One region of the Streptomyces rapamycinicus NRRL 5491 genome, then DNA from elsewhere that is predicted to be linked to it. Evidence: riboswitches for the same ligand, from Rfam matches in the RefSeq annotation. Region 1 holds a riboswitch; the other holds the start of a gene.

Evidence for each region. A riboswitch is a leader RNA that binds a small molecule or an ion and turns the genes downstream of it on or off. The one in region 1 is predicted to bind ZMP and ZTP.
Region 2: another riboswitch for ZMP and ZTP. It lies ahead of LIV37_RS48300 (bifunctional 5,10-methylenetetrahydrofolate dehydrogenase/5,10-methenyltetrahydrofolate cyclohydrolase); the one in region 1 lies ahead of LIV37_RS28910 (serine hydroxymethyltransferase).

Annotation. Positions count from the first base shown of each region.
Region 1 covers NZ_CP085193.1:6,868,893-6,884,468, reverse strand. The annotation lists gene LIV37_RS28910 (serine hydroxymethyltransferase) at 1-1,174, opposite strand, end outside; ZMP/ZTP riboswitch at 1,215-1,312, opposite strand; gene rocD (ornithine--oxo-acid transaminase) at 1,345-2,565, shown strand; gene LIV37_RS28900 (glutathionylspermidine synthase family protein) at 2,650-3,837, opposite strand; gene LIV37_RS28895 (hypothetical protein) at 3,853-4,203, opposite strand; gene LIV37_RS28890 (LysR family transcriptional regulator) at 4,302-5,174, opposite strand; gene pdxR (MocR-like pyridoxine biosynthesis transcription factor PdxR) at 5,526-7,034, opposite strand; gene LIV37_RS28880 (carboxymuconolactone decarboxylase family protein) at 7,081-7,560, shown strand; gene LIV37_RS28875 (Uma2 family endonuclease) at 7,711-8,283, shown strand; gene LIV37_RS28870 (ABC transporter substrate-binding protein) at 8,320-9,309, opposite strand; gene LIV37_RS28865 (ABC transporter permease) at 9,311-11,332, opposite strand; gene LIV37_RS28860 (quaternary amine ABC transporter ATP-binding protein) at 11,379-12,479, opposite strand; gene LIV37_RS28855 (GMC family oxidoreductase) at 12,479-14,065, opposite strand; gene LIV37_RS28850 (aldehyde dehydrogenase family protein) at 14,275-15,576, opposite strand, start outside.
Region 2 covers NZ_CP085193.1:11,754,832-11,770,407, reverse strand. The annotation lists gene LIV37_RS48325 (type 1 glutamine amidotransferase domain-containing protein) at 1-690, shown strand, start outside; gene LIV37_RS48320 (Zn-dependent hydrolase) at 717-1,997, opposite strand; gene LIV37_RS48315 (diaminopropionate ammonia-lyase) at 2,036-3,157, opposite strand; gene LIV37_RS48310 (LysR family transcriptional regulator) at 3,271-4,218, shown strand; gene LIV37_RS48305 (hypothetical protein) at 4,314-4,550, opposite strand; ZMP/ZTP riboswitch at 4,717-4,803, shown strand; gene LIV37_RS48300 (bifunctional 5,10-methylenetetrahydrofolate dehydrogenase/5,10-methenyltetrahydrofolate cyclohydrolase) at 4,826-5,704, shown strand; gene LIV37_RS48295 (VOC family protein) at 5,713-6,141, opposite strand; gene LIV37_RS48290 (hypothetical protein) at 6,368-6,706, shown strand; gene LIV37_RS48285 (AlkA N-terminal domain-containing protein) at 6,984-8,489, shown strand; gene LIV37_RS48280 (FUSC family protein) at 8,709-10,637, opposite strand; gene LIV37_RS48275 (ferredoxin) at 10,987-11,184, shown strand; gene LIV37_RS48270 (NAD(P)/FAD-dependent oxidoreductase) at 11,208-12,422, shown strand; gene mptB (polyprenol phosphomannose-dependent alpha 1,6 mannosyltransferase MptB) at 12,444-13,934, shown strand; gene LIV37_RS48260 (glycosyltransferase 87 family protein) at 13,931-15,148, shown strand; gene LIV37_RS48255 (lysylphosphatidylglycerol synthase transmembrane domain-containing protein) at 15,170-15,576, shown strand, end outside.

The DNA.
Region 1 (15,576 bases):
CGGTCACCCCGCGGTCGATCCAGTCGGCCACCGCGGGCATGTGCTCGGTGGTCAGACCGCGCGAGGTGAGGGAGGGAGTGCCGATCCGGATGCCGGAGGGGTCGAAGGGCTTGCGCGGGTCGTACGGGACGGTGTTGTAGTTCACCACGATCCCGGCCTGGTCCAGGGCCTTGGCCGCGACCTTGCCCGGCACCTCCTTGGGCGTCAGGTCCATCAGGATCAGATGGTTGTCGGTACCGCCGGAGACCAGGTCGAAGCCGCGGGCGAGCAGTTCCCCGGCGAGCGCCTTGGCGTTGGCGACCACGGCCCCGGCGTAGTCACGGAAGGCGGGCTGGGCGGCCTCGTGCAGGGCCACCGCGATGGCGGCGGTGGTCTGGTTGTGCGGACCGCCCTGGAGCCCGGGGAAAACGGCCTTGTCGATGGCCTTGGCATGGGTCTCGCGCGACATCAGCATCGCGCCGCGCGGACCCCGGAGCGTCTTATGGGTGGTGGTGGAGATGACATCGGCGTACGGGACGGGCGAGGGATGGGCGCCGCCCGCGATCAGACCGGCGATATGCGCGATATCGGCCACGAGCACGGCGTCCACCTCTCGGGCGATCTCCGCGAAGGCGGCGAAGTCGATCGTGCGGGGCACCGCCGTGCCACCGCAGAAGATCAGCTTGGGCCGCTCCTTGCGGGCCAGCCCGCGCACCTGGTCGAAGTCGATCACGCCGGTGTCCTGCCGCACCCCGTACTGGACACCGCGGAACCAGCTGCCGGTGGCGGAGACGCCCCAGCCGTGGGTGAGATGACCACCCATGGGCAGTGACATGCCCATCACGGTGTCACCGGGCCGGGCGAAGGCCAGATAAACCGCGAGGTTGGCGGGCGAGCCGGAGTAGGGCTGGACATTGGCGTGCTCGGCGCCGAAGACGGCCTTGGCCCGGTTGATCGCCAGGGTCTCCACCTGGTCGATGACCTGCTGGCCCTCGTAGTAGCGGCGGCCCGCATAGCCCTCGCTGTACTTGTTCTGCAACACCGTCCCGGAGGCCTCCAGGACGGCGGCGGAGACATAGTTCTCGCTCGGGATCAGGCGCAGGGTCTCGGACTGCAGCAGTTCCTCGGAGCCGACGAGGGAGGCCAGTTCGGGGTCGGCGGCGAGCAGGGCGGGATGGGACAGGGGCAGGCTCATCGAGTTCCTCCGGGGCGATCGGTGACGGTCCGGTCGTGTCCCGGGGTGCCCAGGCGGGCGGCACCTCGTGGCGCTGTGGCCGCGCATCGCTTCCTCGTGGTCGGTTCCACGCTCGGCTCGCCAGTCACGGTGCGCACCCCCACTCTAGCTAGTGAGACAAGGAGGACAAGATGGGACCGGGACGCTCCGCGGAGCGGGCCATCGCCGCCGCCGAGGCCCATGGCGCGCACAACTACCATCCGCTGCCGGTCGTCGTCGCGTCCGCCGAAGGCGCCTGGATGACCGATGTCGAGGGCCGCCGCTATCTCGATCTGCTCGCCGGATACTCGGCGCTCAACTTCGGGCATCGCAACCGCAGGCTGATCGAGGCCGCCAAGGCCCAGCTGGACCGGGTCACCCTCACGTCCCGCGCCTTCCACCACGACCGCTTCGGCGCCTTCTGCTCCGAGCTGGCCGAGCTGTGCGGCATGGAGATGGTGCTGCCGATGAACACGGGGGCGGAGGCGATGGAGACGGCCGTCAAGACCGCCCGCAAATGGGGCTACCGGATCAAGGGCGTCCCGGACGGCCGGGCCAGGATCATCGCCGCCGGGAACAACTTCCACGGCCGGACGACCACCCTCATCAGCTTCTCCACCGATCCCGAGGCCCGCGCCGACCACGGCCCCTTCACCCCGGGGTTCTCGATCGTGCCGTACGGGGATCTGGCGGCGATGGCGGCGACGCTCGACGCAGCGCCCGAGGAGACGGTCGCGGTGCTGCTGGAGCCGATCCAGGGCGAGGCGGGGGTGGTGGTGCCGCCGCCCGGCTATCTGGCGGGGGTCCGGGAGCTGACCCGGGAGCGGAATGTGCTGTTCATCGCCGATGAGATCCAGTCGGGCCTCGGCCGCACCGGCACCACCTTCGCCTGTGAGCACGAGGGCGTGGTCCCGGACGCCTATGTGCTGGGCAAGGCGCTGGGCGGCGGGGTGGTGCCGGTGTCGGCGGTGGTGTCCTCCCGCGAGGTCCTCGGGGTGCACCGCCCCGGGGAGCACGGCTCCACCTTCGGCGGCTCCCCGCTCGCCTGCGCGGTCGCTTTGGAGGTCATCGCCATGGTGCGGACCGGGGAGTTCCAGCGCCACTCGGCCACGCTGGGCGAGCTGCTCCACCGGGAGCTGGGGCTGCTGCTGGGAAGGGGGATCCAGGAGGTGCGCGGCCGGGGGCTGTGGGCGGGTGTGGACATCGATCCGTCGCGGGGCACCGGGCGGCAGATCTCCGAGCGGCTGATGGACCGCGGAGTGCTGGTCAAGGACACCCATGGCACCACGGTCCGGATCGCCCCGCCCCTGGTGATCAGCGAGGAGGATCTGGAGTGGGGGCTGGATCAGCTGAGGGCGGTGCTGGCCGAGTGAACGCGTACCGCTCGGTGGGCCCGTACAGCTCGGTGGCCCCGGTACAGCTCGGTGGGCCCGTACAGCTCGGTGGGCCCGCGCGGCTCAGAGGATGACGTGCGGGAGGAAGCGCGCGTACTCATCCGTCACCAGCCCCGCCGACTCGCGGATGCCGAGCCCCGCCGACTCGCCCTCGACCACCCAGGCGCCGAGCACCACGCGGTTGCCGTCGAAGTCGGGCAGCGGCGCCAGTTCCTGGTAGCAGCACGGCTCGTCGCGCACGACGGGCTCCTCGCCCGGCGGATGCACGGTGACTCCCGCTCCCTCGCGGCCCAGCAGCGGTTTGGCCACATAGCCGGTGGTGCGGGCCAGTTCCCGGGGGCCGTCGAGGTAGGCGGGCAGCAGATGGGGGTGGCCCGGGAAGAGCTCCCACAACACGGCCAGCAGCGCCTTGTTGGACAGCAGCATCTTCCAGGCCGGTTCGATCCACAGGGTGGATCCGGTGCCGCCGCCGTTGTCCAGCGTGTCCAGCACATGCGGGCCGAACCGGTCGGTGGCCAGCCACTCCCAGGGGTAGAGCTTGAAGCAGCTCCGGATGAAGCGGAACCGCTTGTCCACGAAGCGGCCCGACAGCCGTTCCCAGCCGATGTCCTCCATGGAGATCGCCTCGGTCCTCAGCCCGGCCTGCTCGGCCGTCTCGCGGAGGTAGGCCACCGTCATCAGGTCCTCGCCCAGCTCGTCCCCGGCCGAATGGGCGAAGTACAGGGGCGTCCCCGCCGGCAGCAGCGCCGCCTGAGCGCGCCAGGCGTCCACCAGCCGCTCATGGAGGGAGTTCCACTGGTCGGCGCCCGGGAAGCGGTCCTCCATCCAGAACCACTGCGCGCCGGCCGCCTCCACCAGCGAGGTGGGTGTGTCGGCGTTGTACTCCAGCAGCTTCGCCGGGCCCGACTCACCGTCGTGGCGCAGATCGAACCGGCCGTAGACGCTGGGCTGTTCGGCCCTGCGGTGCCAGGACTCGGCGATCAGCCCGGCCAGCCGCGGATCGTCGATGCCGAGGTCGGCGAAGCGGCCGGTCCCGACGATATGGGCGGCCGCCGCCAGCGACATCCGGTGCAGCTCCTCGACGACCTCCTCCAGCGCCTCGACCTCGGGCAGCGAGAAGGCGTAGTAGGCGCTCTCGTCCCAGTAGGGGCGCAGCGAGCCGTCCGGGTAGCGGGTCAGCGGATAGATGACCCCCTGCTCCTCCACCGTGGACTGCCAGTCGGGGCGGGGGTCGATGGTGTGGCGCTTCATCGTGGGGCGGCCCGCTCAGCCGCCGCCGGAGCCCGAGCAGCCGAAGCCGCCCCGGTCGGCCGCCTTGCTCTTGTCGAAGGTGCCGTAGTCCGCCCAGCGGCCGCTGACATCGGAGTCGTAGTACCACTCGCCGTCGACGCCCGATGTGCCCCGGCTCTTCTTGCCCTTGCCGCCCGTGGTGGACGAAGAGCCCTTGCAGGCACTGGAGTCGACGACCCGATAGCCGTTCACCGCGTCATAGCTGTCCCGGTCCACACAGCGCTTGTCCGGTTCCGAACCACAGGAGGTGAGTGCCGCCGCCAGCGCGCCCATACCGCCCAGGATCACCGTGCTCGACCGCAGCCGCCGTGTCGTCTTCCGTTCCATCCCCGTCTCCCCGTTCCTGTCCCCCGAGGCCGTCATCTCCTCCGAGGCAGTCGTCCCACCCGCGGCCCTCGTCCCGCCCGGGGCCGTGACCGACCACCTTAACCTCGCGCTTCCGCGAAGCGCGCCGCTCGCCGGAGGGCGGCGATGGTCGGCCGCTTGTCGTCGGCTCGTGTGACGACGGCGATCTCCGGGGCCGCTCCCTCCAGGGGAACGAACCGCACATCGGGGCGTGGATAGAAGTCGCGTGCCACTTCCGCGTGCAGCGAGATGTATCCGCTGGTGGCGACGGCGGTCGGGATGGCGGCCGGCTGACGGACGACCGGTGCGTTCGGCCCCGGCTCGGCGGCGGGGCCGAGCCATTCGCGCAAGGCCGGGCTCAGGCGTGGAGTCGCCAGCCATGGCCCGTCGGCGACATCGTCCATGGTCAGCGACGTGGCATCGGCAAGCTGCGACCGGGCGGGCACCACCGCGACGCGGGGTGACGACAGGACGACGTCGGACCGCAACCCCTCCACCGGACCGGCGTGCCACATGATCCCGGCGTCCACGGTGCGGTCGAGCACGGCGCGGTATTGCGTGGACCAGTCCAGGTCGACGTAGTCGACGCACAATCCGGGTACCTGAGCGTTCAGCGCCGCACGCAGGTCATCCCACCGCTGCCCCGCTCCGAATCCGAGCACCCCGAGGCGCAGCGTCCGCTCGTCCCGTCCCGCGCCCTCGGACCTGGCGCGCTCGGCGAGCTGGTCCACCACCTCGAGCAGCACCCGGGCCTCGGCCACGAGCCGCACACCCGCCGGGGTCGGGGTCACCCGCCGACTGGTCCGCTCGAACAGCGAAGCGCCTACCTCGCGTTCGAGACGCCGGATGTACTGCCCGAAGGGCTGCTGCGAGATGTGATGCCGTTCGGCCGCCCGCCCGAAATGCAGCTCCTCGGCCAAAGTCACCACGTAGCGCAGTAAGCGGATCTCCATCGAACCTCCCCTCAGTACCGCCCCCGTTCGGTGCCACGAGGTAGTGCCGGATCAGAACAATTCTGGCTGATGATCCCGGTGGATCTCCGTGATGTCCTGTTGCGGATAGCGGCCAACGCTATCTGCTGAAATTACCTTCTAAGGAGCTGCATTTTGCTTCGTAACGGTCGCAGTCAGTTATCGGCAACTTCAAGACCCATGCCCAATGTAAAGCGATGGGGATATTCCTGGCGGAACTCGGTTCCCCGCGCACCCATGGGTGGTCTTGCATGTTGAACCAGGAGGGGACGTACACGCTGCGTGTTTTCTAGTTAGTGCTGGACGGGGACTGCCTGACCGACGTGTGGGGCGTCAGGGCAGCACCCGGCACAGCGCCTCCAGCGCGCCTGTGAAGGCGTGGTCGGGCGGGGCGCCATAGGCGAAGACCAGCGCGTCCGACTGCCCGTCCGGACCCGGTCCGGGCTCGTCCGGCCCCCGCCGCTCGCGGTAGCGGTAGCGGGACAGCCCCTCCAGGGCGAGGCTCTGCCAGGCCGCGCCCTGCACCACGGACCGCTCGGTACCGGGCGGCAGTTGGAGCACCGCGTGCAGCCCCGCCGCGATGCCGGTGACCCGCACCCGCGGGGCGCGTTCGGCGAGCGCCGCCACCAGTTGGTCGCGGCGCCGCCGATAGCGCATCCGCATGCCACGCACATGGCGGTCGTACGCCCCGGAGTCGATGAACTCCGCGAGCGTCAGCTGGTCCAGCGCGCCCGACTGCCACTCCCCGGTCGCCTTGAACGCCAGGACGTCGTCCAGCAGATGGTCCGGCACCACCATCCACGCCAGCCGCAGCGCGGGCGCCAGGCTCTTGCTGGCGGTGCCCAGATAGACCACATGCTCGGGGTCGAGCCCCTGGAGCGCCCCGACCGGGTGACGGTCATAGCGGAACTCCCCGTCGTAGTCGTCCTCCAGGACCAGCCCGCCCACCCGCGACGCCCAGTCGACCACGGCGGCGCGCCGGTCGGGGTCCAGCGAGACCCCGGTGGGGAACTGATGCGCCGGGGTGAGCAGAACGGTCCGCAGCCCGGCCGACCGGTCCAGCTCCGCCGTCCGCGCACCCCGCTGATCGACCGGCAGCGGCACGGTGCGCAGCCCGGCCCCGCGCATCACGTTCCAGTGGACGTCGAGCCCGTAGGACTCCACGCCCACCTCACGGTGTCCGGCCTTCGCCCGCACCCTGCTGAGCAGGGCCAGCCCCTGGACGAACCCCGCGCAGACCACGATCCGTTCGGGCGCGGCCCGCACCCCGCGGGCGCGCGCCAGATAGTCGGCCAGGACCCGCCGCAACTCGGGCCGTCCGGCGGGGTCGCCGTAGCCGAAGGCGTCGTTCGGCGCGGCGGTCAGGGCGCGCCGGGCCGCGGAGAGCCAGGCGGACCGGGGGAAGGCCGAGACATCGGGCTGACCGGCCCGCAGATCGTAGGTGGGCCGGGTGGCGGCCACGGCGGCGGGCGGGGGTGTGCGCGGCGGCGCGGGCTCGGGCGGTACGACGCGCCGGGCGACCCGGGTGCCCGAGCCCTGCCGGGCCGTCAGCCAGCCCTCGGCCACCAGTTCCCCGTAGGCGTCGGCCACGGTGTTCCGGGCGATACCGAGGTCGGCGGCGAGGGAGCGGGAGGAGGGCAGCCGGGTGCCCGGTGCGAGCCGCCCGCCGCGGACGGCGTCGCGCAGGGCGCGGATGAGCGCGTCCCGCACCCCGGCCCCGCCGCCCCGCAGCAGATCCAGATGGAGATCCGCCCCCGGCCCGGCCGGGCCGTCCGCCCGCTGTCCGGGGGCGTCCGTCCGCTGTCCGGGGTCACTCCTCGAAGTGGCCCATGAATCCGTCATGGAAATGGACCATACCCCTGGGCCGCCCGGCCTCTAGCGTGGAGCCATGACTACCGGAACTTCTCACGCACACGGCCCCCGGATGCAGTTCGCCAAGGCAGCCCCCGAGGTCTACAAGGCCATGGTCACCCTGGACGCGGCCGCCAGAAAGGGCGTCGACCCGACGCTGGCCGAACTGGTCAAGGTCCGTGCCTCACAGCTCAACCACTGCGCCTTCTGCATCGACATGCACACCAAGGACGCCCGCGCGGCGGGCGAGGCCGAGGACCGCCTGTACCTCCTCAACGCCTGGGAGGAGGCCGGCGACCTCTACACCGAGAAGGAGCAGGCAGCCCTCGCCCTGACGGAGGCCGTCACCGTCCTGACCGACGGCTTCGTCCAGGACGAGGTCTACGAGCGGGCCGCCAAGCACTTCGAGGAGCGGGAGCTGGCCCAGCTCATCGCCCTGATCTTCACCATCAACGCCTGGAACCGGATCGGTGTGACCACCCGCATGGCCCCCGGTGCCTACAAGCCGAACGTGTGACCATCTGCCCCCGTCGTCGTTATTGACGACGGGGGCCGTTAACCGACGGCGGAGTCACCACATAACGCATGATGGTGACAGGCCCCCGCATGGCAGTACGGCACGAAGGCACACAGCCAGAAGGGGGACCCGCCAATGGGAGGTCTCGTGATGACGGCGCCACTGCCCGACCAAGAGTTCGAAACTCTGCTCGATATCCATGCCCGGCTTGAGTTGCCGGAGGGGAAGCGAGCGGAACTCATCGGGGGGGAGATCGTCATCTCACCGACGCCCACGATTTTCCACAACGAGCTTTACGCGCGGTTGCAGCGATGGCTCAACCAGGGAGTACCGGAGGACTGGTTCGTCACCAACACCACGACAGTCTTCTTGCCCGCCACCGAGGAGCGATACATCCCTGACCTGGTCGTTTACAAATCCGGCGCCACAAGCAGCCCCGACGACTGGCAGCTCAACGCTGATCACGTTCTGCTCGTCGCCGAGATCACCTCGCCTTCTACCCGGGACCGCGATCTCACAGCCAAGGTCAAGGGCTACGCGCACTCCAACGTGCCGATCTATTTGCTGATCGACCCGCACGACGGCGACGGGAGCACGACCGTGTACTCGCATCCCGACGGGAAGGGCCTCTACCGCGATGAGCACCGAGCGATGTTCGGGGAGAAACTGACGCTCCCCGAACCGCTCGGCCTCGATCTCGACACCGCGGGCTTCCTCAAGTAATCCGGTCGCCCAGGCCGCCCTGAGCGCGATCCGGGCTCAGGGCAGCCACTTCTTCCAGACGTCCGGATGCGCCTCGACCCACTTCTTCGCGGCGTCCTGCGCCGACATCCCCTTCGAGGCGATCAATTCGGACACCTCGTTCTGGTCCTCCTTGGTCCAGTGGAACTTCTTCAGGAATGCCGACGCCTTGCCGCCCTTCTTCGCGAAGTCCGCGTTCAGGTACTTCTGCAGCGGTGTGGTCGGGTAGGCGCAGTCGATGGACTCGGGGTCCTTGGTGCCCTCATTGGCGCACTTGTCCGTGTACTTGGGCAGCTTGACCTCGACCATCGGCACCTGGTTGAACAGCCACTGCGGCTCGTACCAGTACGACAGGAACGGCTTCTTCGACTTGGCGAACTGCTTGATCTGGGTGATCTGCGCCGCTTCCGAACCCGCGAAGACAATCTGGTAGTTCAGCTTCAGGTTCTTCACCAGCGCCTTGTCATTGGTGACATACGACGGTGAACCGTCCAGCAGCTGGCCCTTGCCGCCGCTCTCCGCGGTCTTGAAGGTCTTCGCGTACTTGTTGAGGTTCTTCCAGTCCAGGACGTCCGGGTGGGCGTCGGCGAAGTACTTCGGCACCCACCAGCCGATATGGCCGGTGACGCCGAGGCCGCCGCCCGGCACGATCAGCTTCTTGTCCTTGACGTAGCGCTGCTCCTGCTCCGGGTGGCCCCAGTCCTCCAGGATCGCGTCCACCCGGCCCTGGCTGAGCGCGTCCCACGCCGGAATCTCGTCCACCTGGACGGTGTCGACGTGGTAGCCCAACTCGTGCTCCAGCAGATACTGGGCGACCGCGACATTGGACTGGGCGCCGACCCAGGACTGGACCGAGAGCGTGACGCTCTTCGCGCCGCCCACATTGGCGTACGGCGAGGACTGCTTGGTCATGTCCGCCGCGCCGCAGCCGGTCGCGGTGAGCAGGGCCGTGGCCCCGGTGGCGGCCATCAGCAGCCGCCGAAGGCGATGCGTACGGGCCGTAGCCATCTCAGGCCCCCTTCTTGTCGCGGCGCGAGGTCGGCTGGGTGACCCGGTCGAGCATCAGCCCCAGGCAGACGATCGCCGCGCCGGCGACCAGACCGGTGGCCAGATCGCCCTGCGCCAGGCCGAACAGCACGTCGTAGCCGAGCGCGCCGGAGCCGACCAGACCGCCGATGACGACCACGGCCAGCACCAGCACCACGCCCTGGTTGACGGCGAGCAGCAGCGCCGGGCGGGCCAGCGGGAGCTGAACCTGGCGCAGCTGCTGCCCCTGGGTGGCACCGAGCGAGCGCGCCGACTCCAGCGCCGCCGGGTCCACGTTCCGCAGCCCCTGGGTGGTGATGCGGATGACGGCGGGCAGCGCGTAGACGATGGCCGCGGCGGCCGCCGGGGCACGGCCGACACCGAACAGCGCGACCACGGGGATCAGGTACACGAACTGCGGCATGGTCTGGAACATGTCCAGCACCGGTCGCATCATCCGCTCCAGCCGGGTGCTGCGCGCGGCCCAGATGCCGATCGCGAAACCCAGGACCAGCGTGACGAAGACAGCCGCCAGTACCTGGGAGAGGGTGTCCATGGACGGCGCCCACACCCCGAGCACCCCGATCGCCGCCATGGCGGCGGTGGCGGTCAGCGCGGTGCCCCAGGTGCCGATCAGCCAGGCCAGCGCCGCGACGATCAGCAGGATTCCGTACCACGGGATGCCCTGCAGCCCCTCACGCAGCGGGTCGAGGATCCACTTGACGTAGTCCGCGGCCCATTCGGCAGTGCCGCCGACGACCGGCACTCCGGTGTAGAGGTGGTCGACCATCCACTCCTTGAACTGGTTGACCGGCTCCTCGATGGCGACGGTCCACCCGGTCGGCCAGGTCTGGGACCCGGCCAGCCGTCCGACGAGGGTCACCACCACGGTGATCACCCCGACGCCCGCCCACGCGGGCCAGCCGCGCAGCAGCCGGGGCCCGCCCTCGGCCGGGGGCTCGCCGATCCGCTCGCCCGCCGCTCCGATGGTGCGGTCCATCACGATGGCGAGGAGCACGATGGGGAGTCCCGCGGCGAGCGCCTTGCCGACGTCAACGCTGGACAGTGCCTGGTAGACGCGGTCACCGAGACCACCGCCGCCGATCACGGACGCGATCACGGCCATGGACAGCGCCATCATGATCGTCTGGTTGACGCCCAGCAGCAGCTCCTTGCGGGCCAGCGGCAGCCGGGCGGACAGCAGCCGCTGCCGCCAGGTGGCGCCCAGCGAGGTCACCGCCTCCAGCACCCCGGCGTCCGCGCCGCGCAGGCCGAGGGCGGTGAGCCGGGCCATGGGCGGAGCCGCGTAGATCACGGTGGCCAGCACCGCGCCGGGCACACCGTTGCCGAAGATCATCACAACGGGCAGCAGATACGCGAACGCGGGCAGCACCTGCATGGTGTCGAGCACCGGCCTCTGCACCCGGAACGCCCATTCCGAGAGGCCGCCGGCCAGCCCCAGCAGTCCGCCGATGACGACGGACGCGGTGACGGCGATGACCATCAGCGCGAGCGTCTGCATCGTCGGCACCCACATGCCCAGCAGTCCGCAGACGGCGAAGGACACCAGGGTCGTCACCGCGATCCGCACCCCGGCGACCCGCCAGGCGACCAAGGTCAGCCCGGCGGTGACACCGGCCCAGCCGAGGGCGAGCAGGGCGACGTAGACGGCGCGGACGCCGATGATGATGACGTTGCTGATGTGGCCGAAGAAGTAGAGGAAGATCCAGTGACTGTCCCGGTTGTCGAGGATCCAGTCGCTGGCCCTTCCGAGCGGTCCGGACACATCGACGGTCAGCGCGTCGGGCCAGCTGCCGCTCGCCCACTTCGCGTGCGCGATCGGCACCAGCACGACGGCGATCACCACGAGCACCGCCAGCTTGCGCGCGGCATGGCTGTGCACGACGGCGCTCAACAGGGACGGGCGCGTCTCGTCCGCCGCCGACCCGGTGGCCGCCGGTTCGGTGGCGGGGTCGGTGGAGGGGCGGGTTGCGGTGGCACTCATACGCGCCCCCCGGTGCGACCTGGCGGAGAGAGGGTCGAGATGGGGCTCATGCCGCGGCCACCTCCTTGCCGTCCAGGCCCGCGACGACGCTCAGCAGACAGGCGTGGTCGACGACGCCCAGGCAGCGGCCGCCGTCCACGACGCGCGCGGGGCCGCCGGTGCGGGCCACGGCCTCGATCGCGTCGGCGACCGTGGTGCTCGGGGCCAGCGCGGGCCCGCCGTCCTGCTCGTCGGAGGTCGCGGGGCGCATGGCGCGGCGCACGGTCAGCACCTGCTCGCGCGGCACGTCGCGGACGAAGTCCCGTACGTAGTCGTCCGCCGGGGAGCCGACGATCTCCTCCGGGGTGCCCAGCTGCACGATCCCGCCGTCGCGCATCAGCATGATGCGGTCACCGAGCCGCAGCGCCTCGCTGAGGTCATGGGTGATGAACACCATCGTCCGGCCCTCCTCGTGGTGCAGCCGGATGACCTCCTCCTGCATATCGCGGCGGATCAGCGGGTCGAGCGCGCTGAACGGCTCGTCGAAGAGCAGCACCTCGGGGTCGACGGCGAGCGCCCGGGCCAGGCCCACGCGCTGCTGCTGACCGCCGGAGAGCTGACCCGGGCGGCGGCGCTCCAGGCCGGTGAGGCCGACCTTGTCGACCACCTCGGCGGCCTTGGCCCGGCGCTCGGCCTTGCCCACGCCCTGGATCTCCAGCCCGTAGGCGACGTTGTCGAGGACGGAGCGGTGCGGCAGCAGCCCGAAGTGCTGGAAGACCATGGCGGCGCGGTGCCGGCGCAGATCGCGCAGCCGGGCCTTGTCCATGGCCAGGACGTCCTCGCCGTCGATCTTCAGGGTGCCGGAGGTGGGCTCTATCAGCCGGGTGAGGCAGCGGACGAGGGTGGACTTGCCGGAGCCGGACAGCCCCATCACCACGAACACCTCGCCCGGCTGGACGTCGAAGGAGACCTCGCGGACGGCGGCGGTGCAGCCGGTGCGGGCACGCAGCTCAGCGGCGGACAGCTCGGCCTCGGCGGAGCCGGGGATCCGGTCGGCCTTGGGGCCGAAGACCTTCCACAGGTCGCGGACCGAGAACACCGGGGTGCGCTCGCCGCTCTCGGGGACCTTGGGGGTGTCGGGCGTCTCGGGTACCACGGTCGTGGCCATCACGCCTCACCTCCCGGCGCCAGTGTCGCGGCTCGGTCATCGGGCCTGCGCCGTTCCCGATCGCGCTCCTCGAACAGCAGCTCAGCGCACTTCTCGCCCACCATCAGGACTCCGATCATCGGGTTCACGGCCGGCATCGTCGGGAAGACGGACGCGTCGGCGATACGGACGCCGTTCAGGCCCCGGATCCGCAGATCGGGGCCGACCACGGCGAGTTCGTCCGACGTGGCACCCATACGACAGGTGCCCGCCGGGTGGTACACGGTGTGCGCGACCTTGCGGGCGTACTCGCTGATCTCCTCGTCCGAGGTGATCTCCGGGCCCGGGCACACCTCGCGCTTGAGCCAGCTCGCCAGCGGTTCGGTCTTGGCGATCTCACGCGCGACACGGATGCCGTCGACCAGCGTGCGGCCGTCGTAGTCCTCCTCGTCCGTGAAGTACCGGAAGTCGAGGGCGGGCTTGACGGACGGGTCGGCGCTGGTGAGGAAGAGCCTGCCGCGGCTGCGCGGCTTGGGGATGTTGGGGGTCATCGACACGCCGTGCTCGGGCTTTTCGTAGCCCAGCCGCTCCGGATTGTCGGTGAACGGGATCTGGTAGAAGTGGAACATCAGGTCCGGGCCCCGGGATTCGGGGTCCCGCCGGATGAACAGCCCCGCGTCGGAGTCCATCGCGGAGTTGTCCGGAATCGGGCCGTCCGTCTCCCACACGATGACCGACTCGGGGTGGTCGAGCAGATTCTCGCCGACGCCCGGCAGATCGTGGACGGCGGGAATGCCCAGCGCCTCGAGATCGCCCTTGGGCCCGATACCGGAGTGCATCAGCAGCCGCGGGGTGTCCACGGCGCCCGCGCAGACCAGGACCTCGGTCTCGGCCCGGACCAGGATCTCCTCGTCGTCCTTGGTGCGGACGTGTACGCCGGTGACCCGGCCGGTGTCGTCCAGCTCCAGCTTGTACGCCCAGGTCTCCAGCATCAGATGGAGGTTGGGCCGGTCCAGGAACGGGTGCAGATAGGCGACCGACGCCGAGGAGCGCTTGTTGTTCTCCGGGTGGTACGCGAGGTCGAAGAAACCGACGCCCTCGTGGAACGGCTTCTTGTTGAACCCCTCGACCCGCGGCACATCGGCGGCGGCCTGGGCGGCGTCGACGAAGTCCCGCGCGATCGCGTTCCGGTCCTTCTCGTCCACCGGGACGATGTTGTTGCGCAGCCGCTGGAAGTACGGGTCCATGGACTCCGCGTCCCAGCCCTCGGCGCCGGCCTCGGCCCACTCGTCCCAGTCACCGGGCAGCGGCTTGAAGGAGATCAGGGTGTTGTGCGAGGAGCACCCTCCGAGCACCCGCGCCCGGCTGTGCCGGATATGCGAATTTCCGCGTGGCTGCTCGGTGGTGGGGTAGTCGTAGTCCAAGTCGCCGCCGAGCAGGCCGAGCCAGCGGCGCAGGGTGAGCACATCGGGCCGGTCGACATCCGACGGTCCGCCCTCGATGACGGCGACACGGATGTCCGGGTCCTCGGTGAGCCGGGAAGCGATCACCGATCCTGCGGTGCCGCCGCCGATCACGACGTAGTCGTATGCGACAGGTACGGACATGTGGGGTTACTCCTCGCGGTCTTACCCAAACGGCCCGCGCCGGTGCGGGCCGGGGGCTGCTGCCGCCCCTGGGGGTGGGGGTGTTGCTGGGTGCCTCAAGTGCCTACGGCTTCTCGCCGCCGGTCGCCGCGATCGGGCGCGGCCGGGTCCGGGCCCCGGGGGACGAGTCCGGGCCCGGCCGTGCCCCGGGCGGGGCCGGCGGCGGAGTGTCAGCCGGCGAACCAGCGCACCGGGCTCGGTCGCAGGTTCTCGTAGACGTGCTTGGTCTCGCGGTATTCGTCAAGGCCCGCGGGACCGAGCTCACGCCCGACCCCGGACTTGCCGAAACCGCCCCATTCGGCCTGCGGAAGGTAGGGGTGGTAGTCGTTGATCCACACGGTGCCGTGCCGCAGCCGGGCGGCGACGCGCCGCGCCCGGGCGGTGTCGGCGGACCAGACGGCGCCGGCCAGTCCGTACTCCGTGTCATTGGCGAGTGTGACTGCCTCGTCCTCGGTTTGGAAGGACTCGACCGTCAGAATCGGCCCAAACGTCTCCTCCCGCACCACCCGCATCTCGCGGTGGCACTGGTCGAGCACGGTCGGGAGGTAGAAGTAGCCGGTGGCCGGGCGGACCTCGTTGGGCTCCGGCTGCTTGCCGCCGCAACGCAGCAACGCGCCCTCCGCCAGGGCGGACGCCACATACGCCTCGGTCTTGTCCAGCTGCTGGGCCGAGACCAGCGGACCGCATTCGACACCGTCCTCGGTGCCGCGGCCCAGCTTGACCTTCTCCGCCCGGCGGGCGAGCTCGGCCACGAACCGCTCGCGCACCGACTCCTCGATGATCAGCCGGGCACCGGCCGAGCAGACCTGGCCGCTGTGGATGAAGGCGGCGTTCAGGGCCTGGTCGACGGCGGTGTCAAAGCCCTCGGCGGTGGCGCAGGCGTCGGCGAAGACCACATTGGGGTTCTTGCCGCCGAGCTCCAGCGCGACCTTCTTGACCGTCGGCGCGGCGGCCTGCGCGACCTTGGTGCCGCTGACCAGGCCACCGGTGAAGGAGACCAGATCCACATCGGGGTGCTCGGACAGCCGCGCGCCCACGGGGTCGCCCGCGCCGGTGACCACATTGGCCACCCCGGTCGGCAGCCCGGCCTCGGCCAGCAGCTTCACCAGATGGACGGTGGACAGCGGGGTCACTTCGCTGGGCTTGATCACGAAGGTGTTCCCGGCGGCCAGCGCCGGGGCGACCTTCCAGCTGGCCTGGAGCAGCGGATAGTTCCAGGGGGTGATCATCGCGCAGACGCCGACCGGCTCATGGACCACGACGCTGTGCACATCCGGCGTGCCCGCGTCGACCACGCGCCCGGCCGACTCGCCCGCGACCAGGTCGGCGAAGTAACGGAAGGCGTTGGTCACGTCATCGACGTCGACCCGGCCCTCCTCCAGGGTCTTGCCGGTGTCACGGCTCTCGATGAGCGCGATCGTCTCGCGGTCGCGCTGGAGCAGATCGGCGACGCGACGCAGCAGCGCCGCCCG
Region 2 (15,576 bases), 4.9 Mb from region 1:
GCCGTGCCCTGGAAGTCGCTGACCGACCTCGGCCATGAGGTGGTGTTCGCCACCGAACACGGCGACGGTCCGCCCGCCGCCGATCCGCTGCTGCTCACCGGAGTGCTCTTCGGGCAACTCGGCGCGGAACCCGAGCCCAAGGAGTTCTACGAGCAGCTGACCGGCGAGACCTCCTTCCGCCATCCCGTGGCGTGGGCGGACCTCCGGCCCGAGGCGTACGACGGGCTGATCCTGCCGGGAGGCCACGCCCCCGGGATGCGCCAGTACCTCGGCTCCGGCCTCCTGCGCGAGAAGATCGCGGAGTTCTGGCGGCTGGACCGCCCGGTGGGCGCCATATGCCACGGCGTACTCGCGCTGGCCCGCACCCGCGACCCGGCCACCGGCCGCAGTGTGCTCGCCGACCGGCGCACCACCTGTCTGCCCGGCTACATGGAGCGGACCGCGTACTACCTCACGGCCTGGCGACGTGGCCGCTACTACCGCACCTACCCGGCCTACGTCGAGGACGAGGTCGTCGCCGCCCTGGACGACCCCGCCCAGTTCGAACGCGGGCCCATCGAGCTGCGGCGCCGTGGCACGGCCACCGATGACAGCCCCGCGTTCGTCGTCCAGGACGACACCTACCTCTCCGCCCGCTGGCCCGGCGACGCGTATCTCTTCGCGCGGCGCTTCGCCACCATGCTCGCCTGACCGGGCTCGCCTGACCGGCGCGCCCGTCAGGACGGGCGCTGCGTGGCCAGTCGGAGAAGGGTGGTGGCGAGGACGTTGACGCCGTGGGCGCACGCTTCGGGGGTGGAGTACTCGCGGGGGTTGTGGCTGATGCCGTCGTACTCACCACGTACGAAGACCATGGCAGTGGGGCAGAGCGCGGCGATCTCCTGGGCGTCGTGTCCGGCGCCGGAGAGCAGGGAGATGTGTTCCAGGCCGTGGTCGTCGGCGGCCTGCGCGATGACCTTCTGGAGGCGCTCGTCGAAGGGGATGTACGCGGTCTTGGCCATGCGCCGGGTGGCGAGCGTGAGCCCCGGCGTGCCGTCCTCCAGGGTGCGCAGGAAGGCCGTGAGGTCCTCCTCGGCGCGGGCCATCCGGGCATCGTCGGGGTTGCGCAGGTCGACGGTGAGCTCGGCGCGCGCCGGGACGATGTTGGTCAGGTCCGGGTGGACGGCCAAGTGGCCGACGGTGGCGCGCAGTTCGCCGTAGGCGCCGGAGTCGACCATGGACCGCAGGTGGACGCCGATCCGGGCGGCGGCGAGGCCGGCGTCGGCGCGCAGATGGGTCGGGGTGGTACCGGCGTGGGCGGCGCGGCCGTGGATGGTGATCTCCTGCCAGGAGATGCCCTGAACGCCGGTGACGACACCGACCTGGACATCGTTCTCGGCGAGCACGGGGCCCTGTTCGATGTGGCACTCGACGTAGGCGTACGGCGGGTCGAGATGTACATCGGCGGGGCCGTGGAATCCGGTGCGGATCAGCTCGCCGCCGAGGGTGCGGCCGTCGCGATCGGTCAGGGCGTGGGCGTACTCCGGTGAGAGGCGCCCGGCGGCGACCGCGCTGCCGAGCATGTCGGTGCCGAAGCGGACGCCTTCTTCCTCCGTGAAGACACCGATCTCGACGGGGCGGCGGGTGCTGATGCCCCGCTCGTCGAGGATCCGCACGACTTCGATACCGCCCAGGACACCGAGACAGCCGTCGAAGGCACCGGCGGTGGCCACGCTGTCGATATGCGACCCGGTCAGCACGGGAGCCGCCGTGGGGTCGGTGCCTTCGCGGCGGCCGTAGATGTTGCCCATCCGGTCGATCCGGACCCTCAGTCCGGCCTGCTCCATCCATGCGATGACCTGACGCCGCCCGGCGGCGTCGGCGTCGGTGAGGGCCAGCCGGTCCACCCCGCGCAGACCGGTGCGCTCGTCGTCGTACGCGCCGATCTCGGCGAGGTCCATCAGCGACTGCCAGAGCCGGTGGCCGTTGACGGTGATCGTGTCGGGGGTGGGGCCGGTCATGTTCGTTCTCCCATGGCTGGTCGGACGCGGATGGGTCGTCAATTGTCCGCGGTGGTGGTGGCGGGGTTGGCGGTGCTGCCCTCCGTGCTCAGCAGCACCACGGTGGAGGCGGGGCCGAGACCCAGTGCGGCGCGGCGCTCGTCGGCGCCGTCGCCGGTGAGCGCGGCGCGCGGTCCGGCGAGCGAGGAGGCGCCGCAGGGGCCGCTGGAGATGCCGAGCCGGGCGAGGTCACCCGCCGCGCGGGCGCTCGCGGCATCGGGGATGGCGATGGCCGCGTCGAGCCCGTCGCGCAGCTGGGGCCAGGCGATGCTGGAGGGAGTGCCGCAGTTCAGTCCGGCCATGATGGTCTCGCCGGTGGTGACGCTGACCGGTTCGCCACGCATGAGGCTTTCGAGGACACACGGGGCGGCCGTGGGTTCCACCGACAGCAGCGCCGGGGGCGGTCCGGCCGGGCGGCCGCGGTAGTGGGTGACGACGGCGTGGGCCAGCGAACCGACGCCCACCGGGATGGCGATGAGGCCGGGCGTCCCCGCTCCGGCGGCCGCGAGTTGTTCGTCGATTTCGGCGCAGAGCGTGGAGTAGCCCTCGACGATCCAGCCCGGGATCCGTTCATAGCCGGGCCAGGCGGTGTCCTGGACCAGGAGCCCGCCCGGTGCGGCGGACGCCTCGGCCGCCCGGCGCACGGCCTCGTCGTACGCGCCCGCGACCTGGGAGACCTCCGCCCCCTCCGCGGCGATGGCCGTCACGGCCGCCCGATGGACACCTCGCGGAACGAAGATCCGGGCGCGGTGGCCGAGCAGCCGTGCCGTCCGGGCCACGGCGCGGCCATGATTGCCGTCGGTGGCACTCACCAGGGTGACGGGCACGGTGGCATCGCCCCGCGCGGCCCGCGCGGCGAGGGCGCGGTGCACGGCCCAGGACGCGCCCAGGGCCTTGAAGGCGGGCAGACCCAGTCGGCACGACTCGTCCTTGACGAAGACCCGCCCGACACCCAATTCGGCTGCCATTGGCGGGAGTTCGGTCAGCGGGGTGGGGGCGTAGCCGGGCAGGGCGGTGTGGAAATCCCGTACCCCGGTGGGGGCGGGCGGACAGGTCCAGGCCCGGGCGGCGGGGCGGGCGAACCACGGTGGCTCGGCGGTGGAGGAAACGTATGCGGACACGTAGCCAGCGTGCGGCCGACGCCTCCCATCGGTCCAGCGAATGTTTCCCATCTATATTCATCGGGAGAACTGACGAATGGCGAGCCCTTCACAGCGAGGAGAGCGGGACCCCCGTGTTCGATCTGCACCGACTGCGGCTGCTGCGCGAGCTCAAGCACCGCGGCACCCTCGCGGCCGTCGCCGCCGCCCTCTCCTACAGCCCCTCGTCCGTCTCCCAGCAGCTGTCCCAGCTGGAGGCGGAGGTCGGTGTCCGGCTGCTGGAGCCGGTGGGACGGCGGGTGCGGCTCACCGAGCAGGCGGAGATCCTCGTCGCCCATACCGAGGCGGTGCTGGAGCGCTTGGAGCACGCCGAGGCGGACATCGCCACCTCCCTCACCGATCTGACCGGCACCCTGCGCATCGCCTCGTTCCAGACGGCCACCCTCGCCCTGGCGCCCGGCATGCTGAGCCTGCTGCGCGACCGTCATCCCGGCCTTCGGGTGCACGTCACACAGATGCCACCGGAAACGGCCCTCCCCGCGCTTCAGGCCCGCGATTTCGACCTTGTCGTCGCCGAGGAGTACCCGGGCAATCCCAACCCCCGGCCGCCCGGTCTCGAGCAGGAGGATCTGCTCGACGACCCCCTCCACCTCGCGCTGCCGCCCGTACCGGCCGGTGAGCGGAGCGGCACCGGGCCCGATCCCCAGGGCGGCCCCACCGCGTCGTTGCGCTCGCTCGCCGGTCATCCCTGGGCCATGGAGCCCGAGGGCACGGCCGCCCGCCACTGGGCCATGACCCTGTGCCGGAACGCCGGTTTCGAGCCCGATGTGCGGTTCGAGACCACGGACCTCCTGATCCATCTCCGCCTCGTCGAGCAGGGCCACGCCGCCGCCCTGCTCCCCAGCCTCGTATGGAACGGAGCGCCCCCGACCGTCGCCGTGCGACAGCTCCCGCGGGGCCGGCGCGCCCGCCGTGTCTTCACCGCGGTACGCCGGGGCCGCAGCCGCCACCCGGCGATCGCGGCCTGTCGCCACGCGCTGCGGCAGGCGGCCACGGACGTGGCCACCCCGGCCGGCGTCTGAAACCAGAGCATGGCCGGCCCCGACCGCGAAGGCATCGTCGGCCCCGACCGCGGACGGCCGGGGCCGACGATGAGTACGCTCAGGCTCAATCGTCCTTAGTCGTCAACGCACTTGGGGTACTTCGAGCCACGGTTGCAGTCGTGGTAGTCGTACTTGCTGACCCGGAACTTCTTCCCCTCGCCGCCCTTGGCCGGATCGACGACCAGGTAGAACTTCTTCCCGTCCTTGACCTTGTCGCTGACTGTCCCATCAGGGCCCCGGTCAAAGTCCTGCGCGCACCCGGCGAGTGTGAGGGCTGAACATGCCAGGAGGGCAAGGGCAAGGCGACGCATGTCGTGCTCCGATCAACGTGAGGATTGCGAGACAGTCTAGGGGGCACCGGATCATGGCCCGGCCAGGGGTGGCATTCGCCCATCCGCGGGAAAACGCCTGATGGACGGCGGCGGGAAAAGAGGAGAAAAACGCCCGGCAAAGGCCGTCCGGGGTGCCCTACAGTGGTGTCCGGGCCGTGACTGGCGCTGAGGTGGAGCACCACCGGGGAGCGGCCTGACGATCGGGTCGGTGCCGTGCGCCTGGGCGAGTAGTCGGTAACGCCTGGGAGGCGACCTTGTCCTCGACACAGACGGCCCAGCTCATGGATGGCGCCGGTCTTGCCCGGCGCATCGTGGCGGAAGCGGCGGGCCACGCCTCGGACATCGCCCGACGCACGGGAGCCACCCCCTGTCTGGCAACGGTGCTGGTGGGCGAGGATCCCGCCTCGGCCACGTATGTCCGTATGAAGCGCGCCCGCTGCGCCAAGGCGGGGATCGCGTCACGGTTCGTCGCGTTGCCTGCCGCCACGACGACCTCGGAGTTGGTCGACACCCTCGGCTCTCTGTCCCAGGACCCCGAAGTGCACGGCATCCTGCTGCAGCATCCCGTCGGGGCTCATATCGATGAGCGGGCGGCGTTCGAGGCCATCGCTCCCGAGAAGGACGTCGACGGCGTCACCATGAACTCCTTCGGGGCCATGAGCTTCGGGTTGCCGGGGTTCGCGTCGTGCACTCCGGGAGGGATCATGCGCCTCCTGGACGAGTACCGCGTCGAGCTCGCGGGGCGGCGCGCCGTGGTGGTGGGCCGTAGCCCGATCCTGGGCAAGCCCGTTGGAATGCTCCTGCTGGCCCGGGACGCCACGGTGACGTACTGCCACTCCAGGACCGCCGACCTGGGCGCGGTGCTCCGGGAAGCCGATGTCGTCGTGGCGGCGGTGGGCCGGCCCCGGCCCATCCACGGCGAGGACATCAAGCCGGGCGCCGTGGTGATCGATGCCGGATACAACCCCGGCAATATCGGCGATGTCGACTTCGACTCCGCGCGTGAGCGCGCCCGGCTGATCACTCCGGTGCCGGGCGGGGTGGGGCCCATGACCATCGCCGTCCTGCTGGCACAGACCGTGGACGCCGCCCGGCGGCAGACGGGGCTGACCGGCGTACGGGTGGATTGCTGAGCGGTCGGCTAGGGACGGATGTAGGGCCGGGTGATGATCTCCATGTTGTGGCCGCCGGGATCGTCGAAGTACGCGCCACGGCCACCGAAGAGACGGTTGATCCGGCCGGGATCGGTGTGGTTGGGGTCGGCGTAGTAGGTGACGCCGACCGCTTCCAGACGGGCGATCATCGCGTCGAACCGCTCATCGGGCACGAGGAACGCGTAGTGCTGCGGCTGTATCGGCCCGTCGCGCTTCTCGTAGTAGTCGAGCGTCACGCCGTTGCCGAGATCGACGGGCAGAAACGGGCCGAACGGCGCTCCGACCTCCACCCCCAGAATCGCGGCGATGAACTCGGCGGACAACTGCCGGTCGTGGGCGTAGACGGCGGTGTGATTCAGCTGGACGGCGGTGGCCGGGGACTCGGAGTCGTGCTGGGGCTGGGCGTGGTGGGGCATCTGTGGTGGTGTCTCCGCATCGTGGAATCCGCTGGAACAGGCGCCACATCCGGGCGCCAGGAGGAAGGACACGGAGAAAGGGGCGGGCCTCTGGCCCGCCTCGGGCTCACGCCGAGGCCGGGCGCCTCACTCGTGCGTGGCCCATGGCCGACCCGGCAGTCACGTCGCCGAACTTACCATCGGCGGTCCGGCTCCGTACAACCGCCGTCGAATGCGCTGGAGTCGAGTGCACTGGAGCCGAGTGCACTGGAGCTGCCCCGGCCGGGTCCGGCCGAAGTACCCCTTGCTCGACGACCCCGCGGGTTCGGCCAGGCTCGCGGAGGACGCCCGGCGGCGCCTCGCGCACGGCGACCCGGCCGAGGCGCTGGCGCTGGGCCGCGATCTGCACTGGGCGTCGGCCGGTGACCCCGTCAGGGAGTCGCTGGCGAACGAGCTGCCGGTCGGCGCCTACCAGGCGCTGGGCCGCCCCTCCCTCGCGGGGATCGCCCAGGCTCATCACGACCATCGCGACCTGCGCGACGTCATCGCCCTCGGCTCCCGCCAGGGGATGTCCGACGGATCGTGACGCCTGCGGCGGGCCGCTCCCCTCCCCGCCCCTTCCCACAACTGGGGCTCCGCCCCAGACCCCGGGTCCAGGGGCGAAGCCCTCGCCACGCGGCGGACACCCCGCAGCACCGGACCGGGCACGCCCCTCCCCCACGGCTGCACGGTTGCCCCGCCCCCGCCCCCGCCCCCGCCCCGGCCCCTGCCGCGGCCGCCGCACCACTGGAGCGCTGGAGCGGGAGCGCCATGTCCGTTTTCCGCCAGCACGCCTCCCTCCCAGGGCGCACAGTGGAGGTGTGATGAGCGACGACAGCAGGTACGAGGCGGTGTGCAGCCGCGACGCGCGATTCGACGGCGAGTTCTTCTTCGGCGTCGCCACGACCGGGATCTACTGCCGGCCGAGCTGCCCCGCCACCACGCCCCGGCGCAAGAACGTCCGGTTCTTCCCGACCTCAGCCGCCGCGCAAGGCGCGGGGTTCCGGGCCTGCCGCCGCTGCCGTCCGGACGCCGTGCCCGGCTCCGCCGACTGGAACGCGCGCGCCGACGCCGTCGGCCGCGCCATGCGGATGATCGGGGACGGGGTGGTGGACCGGGAGGGGGTGTCCGGGCTCGCCTCGCGGCTCGGGTACAGCGCCCGGCAGGTGCAGCGGCAGCTGACGGCCGAGCTCGGCGCCGGGCCGGTGGCGCTCGCCCGCGCCCAGCGCGCCCACACCGCGCGGATCCTGCTGCAGACCACCGCGCTGCGGGCCTCGGAGATCGCGTTCGCGGCCGGGTTCTCCAGCGTCCGGCAGTTCAACGACACGCTGCGCGAGATCTACGCCGCCACCCCCACCGAACTGCGCGCCGCCCGGCCGGAGAAGTCCTCCCTGCCCGGGCCCGCGGGGGCGCCCGGCGGGGTCCTGGGGACCAACGGCGGCACCAACGGCGGAACGGCCGGGGTGCCGCTGCGGCTCGCCTACCGCGGTCCGTACGACACCACGCAGGTCTTCGACTATCTCGCCCGACGTGCCCTCACCGGCCTGGAGGAGATGGTGGGCGCGCCGGGCGCCCGGACCTACCGCCGCACCCTGCGGCTGCCGCACGCCTGCGCCGTCGTCGAGGTCGACGAGCGGCCCGGTGACGGCTGGCTGGAGTGCCGGCTGCGCCTGGCCGAGCTGCGCGATCTGACCACCGCCATCCAGCGGATCCGGCGCCTGTTCGACCTGGACGCCGATCCGTACGCGGTCGCCGAGCGCCTCGGCGCCGATGCCGCGCTCGCGCCCCTGGTGGCCGCGCGGCCGGGACTGCGTTCGCCGGGCACCACCGACCCGCATGAGCTCGCCCTTCGCGCCGTGCTCGGCCAGCAGGTCTCGGTGGCCGCCGGGCGGGTGCTGGGCGATGGGCTGATCGCCGCGTACGGCAAGCCCCTGGAGCGGCCCGACGGCGGGCTCACCCATCTCTTCCCGCGCGCGGAGGACCTCGCCGAGGCGCCGCTGGCCGAGCTCGGCATGCCGGAGAGCCGCCGCGGCACGCTGCGCACGCTCGCCGCGGCGCTCGCGGACGGCACCGTGCGGCTGGACGCGGGCGCCGACCGCGACCGGACCGAGAAGGAGTTGCTGGGGCTGCGCGGCATGGGCCCCTGGACGTCCGGTTACATCAGGATGCGAGCGCTGAGCGACCCCGATGTACTGCTGGAGTCGGATGTCGCCGTACGGGCCGGGGCCCGCGGCACCGGGGCCCATCTGGAGGACTCCGAGGGCTGGCGCCCCTGGCGCTCGTACGCCATGCACCACCTCTGGAACGCCCCGCGGCCCCGGCCCGCGTGACCCCGCCGGGAGACACCCGCCGAGGGAGACACACCACCGAGGGACACCCGCTGGGAGACACCCGCCGAGCGGCACCGCGTCCGCCAGCTCATCGCCGGGAGGGGTGTGCCACTCTGCGCGCCGGGCAATCCGCCGCCGGGAGGGGTGAGCGGTCGGCGGTCGGCGGTCGCCGAGGAGGTGCACGGGCTCAACCGGCGGCCGCCGGGGAGGTGAACGGGGTCAACGGGCCGCCAGGTCGCGCACCGTGCGCAGCCCGGCGGTGACATCGGCGATGGTCGCGCAGTCGCCCACCGCCGCCCCCACGGGCAGGACGAGGTCCGTCGGGGGCCGGCGAGTGGCGACGGCGTCGGCCAGGTCGGACAGCGCGGCCCGCAGCCGGGCCGCCAGGGCGGGATCGGGCTGTGGGGCGCCCTGGTCGAGCCGTACGCCGCAGGCCGTGACCGCGTCCACGATCTTCTCCAGGGCCAGCACCACCGGCGCCCAGGCCGCCAGGTCACGGCCGAACGGCGGGTGTTCGGCACCGGCCACCTCCACCGCGCGGCGGGCGTCGGCGAGCGCGCGGTAGGCCTCGCGGCGCAGCCGCAGCCGGGTGGCGTACGGCGCCTCGGCGGTGAGCACCCGGTCGAGGTGGTCGCGGGTGGCGCGGACCGCGAGCGACAGCCGCACCGACACCTGGGCGCGCGGGCCGCCGAGCCCGGGCAGCGCCCCGGCGGCCAGCACCACACCGCAGGCCAGCAGCGTGTCGGTGAGCCGGGTGAACCCGGGGTCGGTGTCGCCGCCGAGGTAGACCAGGGAGAGCAGCAGCGGGGTGAGCACGGCGGTCTGCAGGGCGAAGTGGCGTACGGAGACGGGGATCAGCGCGGAGCAGACCGCCGCGACGGCGACCGGCCAGATGCCGGGGTCGTCCGCGCCGGGGGAGAACAGCGTGGCGAGGGCGCCGAAGACGGCCACGCCCACGGCGGTGCCGAGGGCGCGGGAGAGGGCCCGCGAGACGAGTGGGCCCATGTCGGGCTTGACCAGGAAGGCGGCCGTGGCGGGGAGCCAGTACCAGTGCGCGCCCGGCAGTTGCTGGGCGAGGGCGGTGCTGACGCCCACGCACAGGGCCACCCGGGCGGCGTACTCCCGGCCCGCCGGGCCGAGCGCACGGCGCAGCCGCTGCCGGTGGCCGGGGACCACCGCGCCGACGGGCGGCGCCGGTTCGCCGTCGAAGACCCGGGCGGCGAGCAGCACGGCCCGGTGCATGGCCACGTTGCCCTCGGTGTCGGGCACCGGGGCGGGCAGCCGGCCCGGTGGCAGTCCGGTCCGTACCGAGCGGGCCAGTTGGGCCGGGGTGCGCGCGATGCGCTCGGGTACGGGTTCGTCCTCCCACAGGAGGGTCAGGATGCCCTCGCTGAGCGCCCCGGCCACCGCCAGCCGGTCGCGCGACCGCCGTTCCTCCTCGTCGACGCGGTGCAGGGGGAGCCGATGGGCGTAGAGGGCCTCGTACGCCGAGTCGTAGGCGGCGGTCAGCTCGCGCCGGGCGGCCTGGCCGTCGTCGGTGCCGACCGCGGTCATCAGGTCGGCCAGGGCGTCGTACACGGCGGCCACCGCCTCCCGTTCGCCGGAGGGCGCGGCCTGGCGTGAGGGGATGACGCGTGGCAGCAGCGCGGCCATGGCGATCACCCATGCGGCGCCGATGAGCAGCAGGCCCGCCCGGGCAGGCGGGGCCACCGGGAGGGGCATGCCCGCGCCGACCACGGCGAGCACCATCAGCTGCACCCCGGCGGAGGAGCAGACCGGGCCGATGGCGCTCATCGCACCGGAGACCAGGCCGACGGCGGCGAGGGCGAGCGCGATCCACATCCCGAGGCCGAGCGTGCCCAGCCAGGCCCCGGTCAGCAGCCCGACGGCCCCGGCGAGGGCGGGCAGGCCGATGCGCACGACGCGGGTGGCGCGGGTGGCGGGGCGGTCGTTGATATGGGCGAACATCGCCCCCAGCCCGGCGAGCATCCCGAACGGGGTGTGTCCCGACGCCACGCCGACGGCCACCACCGGTCCCACGCCGAGGGCTCCGCGGACCACCGCCGACCAGGGCACGGGGCCCCGCAGCGCCCGCACCCCGCGCAGGGGGTGCGTCAGCCAGTCGGGCGGTGTGCGGAGCGCGCGCAAGGATCCTCCGTGCGGTGGAAATCGTGGGGCTCTTCGAACCGTACGTGAGCAATGCGGAACTTTCGTAACCTGCGTATTTCCGCCATGTGAGCCGCTGATGCCCCATCCCGCGCGAAAGCGGCCCCCGGCCCGTGGACCCGGGTGTGACCTGGTCTTTTGCACAGTCTTCCGGGACCGGCCGGTCGGCCTGTTCGGGGCGCACATGCCAGGCTCATATGTCTCGCTCCGTGGCCAGCTTCTTGCGGAGCGTGTTGTGCTGGGTACGCGGGGGAACTAGCCTCCCTTCCGCCCGTTACCGAACATTCGTCTGGTAACCGCCTTCCGTTGATCCCCAGCGCCGGAGAACGCCATGCAGGTGACCTTGCATCAGGACAAATGCGTCGCCTCGGGGCAGTGCGTCCTCGCCGCCCAGGACGTGTTCGACCAGCGGGACGAGGACGGTGTCGCCGTACTCCTCGACGACCGCCCGCCGGCGGAGCTGCACGACGACGTCCGTCACGCGGCCGCCGTCTGCCCCGCCCTGGCGATCGCCCTGGCCGACCAGTGAGCGCACCGCGGAACGTCGTGATCGTGGGTGCCTCGGTCGCGGGGCTCACCGCGGCCGTCACACTGCGCACCGAGGGATACGGCGGAAGGCTCACCCTCATCGGCGACGAGCCCCACACTCCCTACAACCGGCCGCCGTTGTCCAAGCAGATCCTGGCGGGCACCTGGGAGCCGGACCGGATCAAGCTGCGCACCAACGAGGAGCTGTCCGCGCTCGACGCGCGGCTGCTGTTCGGCAGATCCGCCACCGGTCTGGACACCGACGCCCGCCGGGTGGTGCTGGACGGCGGCGACAGCGTCTCCTACGACGCCCTGGTCATCGCCACCGGTGTCACCCCCAACAGCCTGCCCGGCGCCCACCATCTGGCCGGGGTGCATCTGCTGCGCACCCTCGACGACGCCCTCGCCCTGCGCGCCGATCTGCGCCGCGAACCCGATGTGAAGGTGGCGGTGGTCGGCGCGGGTTTCCTCGGCTCGGAGGCCGCGGCGGCGGCCCGCCGGATGCGGCTGGACGTCACCATGATCGACCCCCGGCCGGTGCCGATGCGACGGCAGTTCGGCGACCGGATAGCCGCTCTGGTCGGGCGGTTGCACAAGAAGAACGGGGTATCCATGCGCTGTGGCACCGGGGTGCGGCGGTTCTTCGAGTCCGGCGGGCGGGTGACGGGGCTCGAACTCACCGACGGCACACTGCTGGACGCCGATGTCGTGGTGGTCGCCATCGGTGCCGCCCCGGCGATCGGCTGGCTGGCCGGATCCGGCCTCGAGCTGCGCAACGGTGTCGAATGCGATCCCACCTGCCGCGCGGCGCCCGGAGTGTACGCGGCCGGTGATGTCGCCTCGTGGCACAACAACCACTTCGGCTGCCGGATGCGGCTGGAACACCGGCTGAACGCCACGGAACAGGCGCGGGCCGTCGCCCACAATGTGCTCGGCGAGAACCAGCCGTTCGCCCCCGTACCGTACTTCTGGACCGATCAGTACGACGCCCATATCCAGGCGTACGGCGTCTTTCCCGCCGATGCCGAACTCGCCGTGCTCCACGGTGAGCTCGAGGGCGGCCACTTCGTCGTCGCCTATGGACACCGGGGCCGGGTGGTCGGGGTGCTCGGCTGGAACAGCCCGTGCGAGCTGCGCAAACTGCGTCAACTCGTGGTTGACCGGGCACCGTGGGCATCGATCCTGCCCGCTCCCCAGGCGGTGTGGCCCGGCCGACACCTCTCGGCCAGTCTCCGGTGACCGCGAGGTCAATTTCCGGCCATGCACTCTCGCGAGGCTGGCCGGGTGCTGGTCCGTCGCCTTCTCCTTCAACGTGTCGCCGTCGCTCCCGGCCACTGCCGGCTCCTCGGGCTCGCCGGGTCGGTGGCCCTGGCAGCGGGTGGGGCGACCGCCGGAGCGCTACCGGTGGGGGACGCCCTCACCCCTGACTCCGGGAGAGAGGCGCTCGGGCTGATCGGCACCTACTTCGGGCTGGTGCTGCTGATCGCGGCGTGGTGGCTGCTGGGGCGCGAGGTGCGCGGGCCGAAGCCGCCCGGCCCGCGCTCCCTGCTGATCACGCTCGCCACCTGGGCGGCCCCCCTGCTGCCCGGGCCGCCGCTGTTCAGCCGGGATGTGTACAGCTATCTCGCACAGGGCGCGATGGTGCACGCCCGCATCGACGTCTACACCCACGGCCCCATCCGCCTCGGCGGGCCGCTGGCGGACGAGGTGGCGCCGGTGTGGCAGCACACCCCGACGCCGTACGGCCCGGTCTCGCTGGCCTTCGAATCGGCCGTCGCCCACGCCTCGCGCGCCGAGCCGTCGCTCGGGGTGATCGGGCTGCGGCTGATCGCGCTGCTCGGGGTGGCGCTGATGGTGCTCGCGCTGCCCGTTCTGGCCCGCCGCTGCGGCACCGATCCGAGCGCCGCCCTGTGGCTGGGCGGCCTCAACCCGCTCCTGCTGCTGCATCTGGTGGGCGGGGCGCACAATGATGCCGTGATGCTCGGGCTGCTCGGGGCCGGGTTGGTGGCCGCGACGGGCCGATGGCCGGCCTGTGGCGCGGTGCTGGTCACGCTCGCCGCCCTGGTCAAGGCCCCGGCGGCGCTGGGGCTGCTGGCGGTCGCCACGCTGTGGGCGCGCCGGGTGGAGGGCAGCGGGCGCCGCGTCGGCGCCGTGGCGGCCACCGCCGCGCTGTCCCTGGCCACCACGGGGGTGGCGACGGCCGTGACCGGCACCGGCTACGGCTGGATCTCCGCGCTCACCACCCCGGCCTCACCGGACAACTGGGCGCTGACCAGCACCCTCGGCCGCGCCACCGGCGCCCTGCTGGAGGCCGTCGGCAGCGGTCTGGCGCCGCTGGCCGCGCCCGCGTGGCACGGTCTGGGGCTGCTGGCCACCGCCGTGGCCATCGGGGCCGCCTGGCTGCGCCCGCCCCGCCCCCGGCCGGTGTACGCGCTGGGGCTGAGCCTGATCGCGGTGGCCGTGCTGGGCCCGGCGATCCGGCCCTGGTACGTGCTGTGGGGGCTGTTCGTGATCGCCGCGGCCGGTCCGGGCGGCACGGTGCGCAAGGCGGTGGTGGCCGGGAGCGGGGTGCTCGCGCTGGCCGTGCTGCCCAATGGGTTCGCGCCGGATTCGCGGCAGCTGACGTACGCCGTGTGCGGGGGTGCGCTGGCGGTGTGCGCGCTGTGGTGCGTACGGCACGCGCCGGGGTTCGCCGCCGGCGACGCGCTGCCCGCCGTCCCCGGCGGCCACCGATCGGGGCGTTCGGCATGACGGGGCCCGCCACCGCACGCGGACGGCTGGTGCTGGCGCTCGCCCTCACGGTGGCGGTGGCGCTGTTCCTGGCCTTCGTCCCGCTGCACCGGCACTGGTTCGACCTCAACGTCTACTACGACGCGGTGGGCCACTGGATGCGGGACGGCCGCATCTACGACTTCACCATCCCCGGTGCGGACGGGGCGGACTACGGCTTCACCTATCCGCCCTTCGCGGCGCTGTGCATGCTGCCGATGGCCCTGTTCACCTGGCCGGCCGCGATCACCCTGAGCATGGTGCTCAACGTGGCCGCCTCGGCGACCCTGCTGACCTGGCTGATCGGGCCGATCGTGCGGCGGCACGGCTGGAACAAGTGGTTCGCCTTCGTGGTGGCGGCCTGTCTGTTCGTCCTCCTGGAGCCGGTGCGGGACACCTTCAGCTTCGGGCAGGTCAACCTGCTGCTGCTGGTGCTGGTGTTCTTCGACGCCCGGCTGCTGTCCACGGGGCGCGGCCGGTTCGCCGGCTGCGGTATCGGGCTCGCCGCCGCCATCAAGCTCACCCCGGCGATCTTCATCGGCTATCTGCTGATCACCCGGAGGTGGCGCGCCGCCGCGACCGCCACGGCCACCGCCGCGGCCGCCACCCTGCTGGCCCTTGCGGTGGCGCCGGGGGCCTCGCGGGTCTACTGGACCGAGGCGCTGTGGGACACCGACCGGATCGGGGTACTCTCCTACGTCTCCAACCAGTCGTGGGAAGGGGTGCTGGCCCGGCTGGTCGATCCGGTGGAGCCGAGCGGGGTGGTGTGGGCGCTCGGGGTGCTCGCCGTACTGGCCGTCTGGGCGCACCGGGTGCGCTCCGCGGTGGCCGTCGGGGACGAGCGGGCCGGGTTCGCGCTGACCGGGGTGACCGCCTGTCTCATCAGCCCCATCACCTGGGTGCACCATCTGGTGTGGCTGATTCCGGCCCTGGCGGTGCTGGTCGACAGCGGGCTGCGGCCGGACGCGCCACCGGCCCGGCGCAGGCTGCTGCTCCAGGCCGGTGCGGTGGTGTACGTGCTGCTGTGCAGCAGTGTGGTGTGGCTGTGGCGGGTCGACTCCACCGGGGTCGACGGCTTCCTCGGCAGCAACACCTATGTGTGGATCTGCCTCGGCCTGCTGATCGCGCTCCCGCTGCGCGGCGCGCGCTCCGCGACGATGCTGAGCCAAGAGCCGTATCCGGCACGTATCCCATGACCGACAGGAGTGTCCGGACCGATGCCTGAAGCGATGCCGCGCCCCGCGGAGCAGCCCCTGGACCGGCCCGCGGAGCGCACGGAGCGCCGGTCCCGGTACCGGCGGCTGCCGCTGCGCCAGATCCTGTGTCTGCTGCCGCTGCTCGTCGTGGCCGTCTGGGTGGTCCAGCACCGCTCGCTGATCGGCTCCGGCGCCCGTCAGATGTTCACCGCCAATCCGTACTGGCTGCTGACGGCGGTTGCCACCACCGGGCTCGGCTGGGTGGCGGTGTCGTTCGCCCGGCAGGGCACGGTGCTGGAGCGGCTGCCGGCCAGGCGGCTGTTCGCCACCCAGTTCGCCGCCGGGGCGGCCAACCATCTGCTGCCGTCGGGGATCGGCGCCAGCGCAGTCAACATCCGGTTCATGACGGGCTGCGGGCTGCCGCCCGC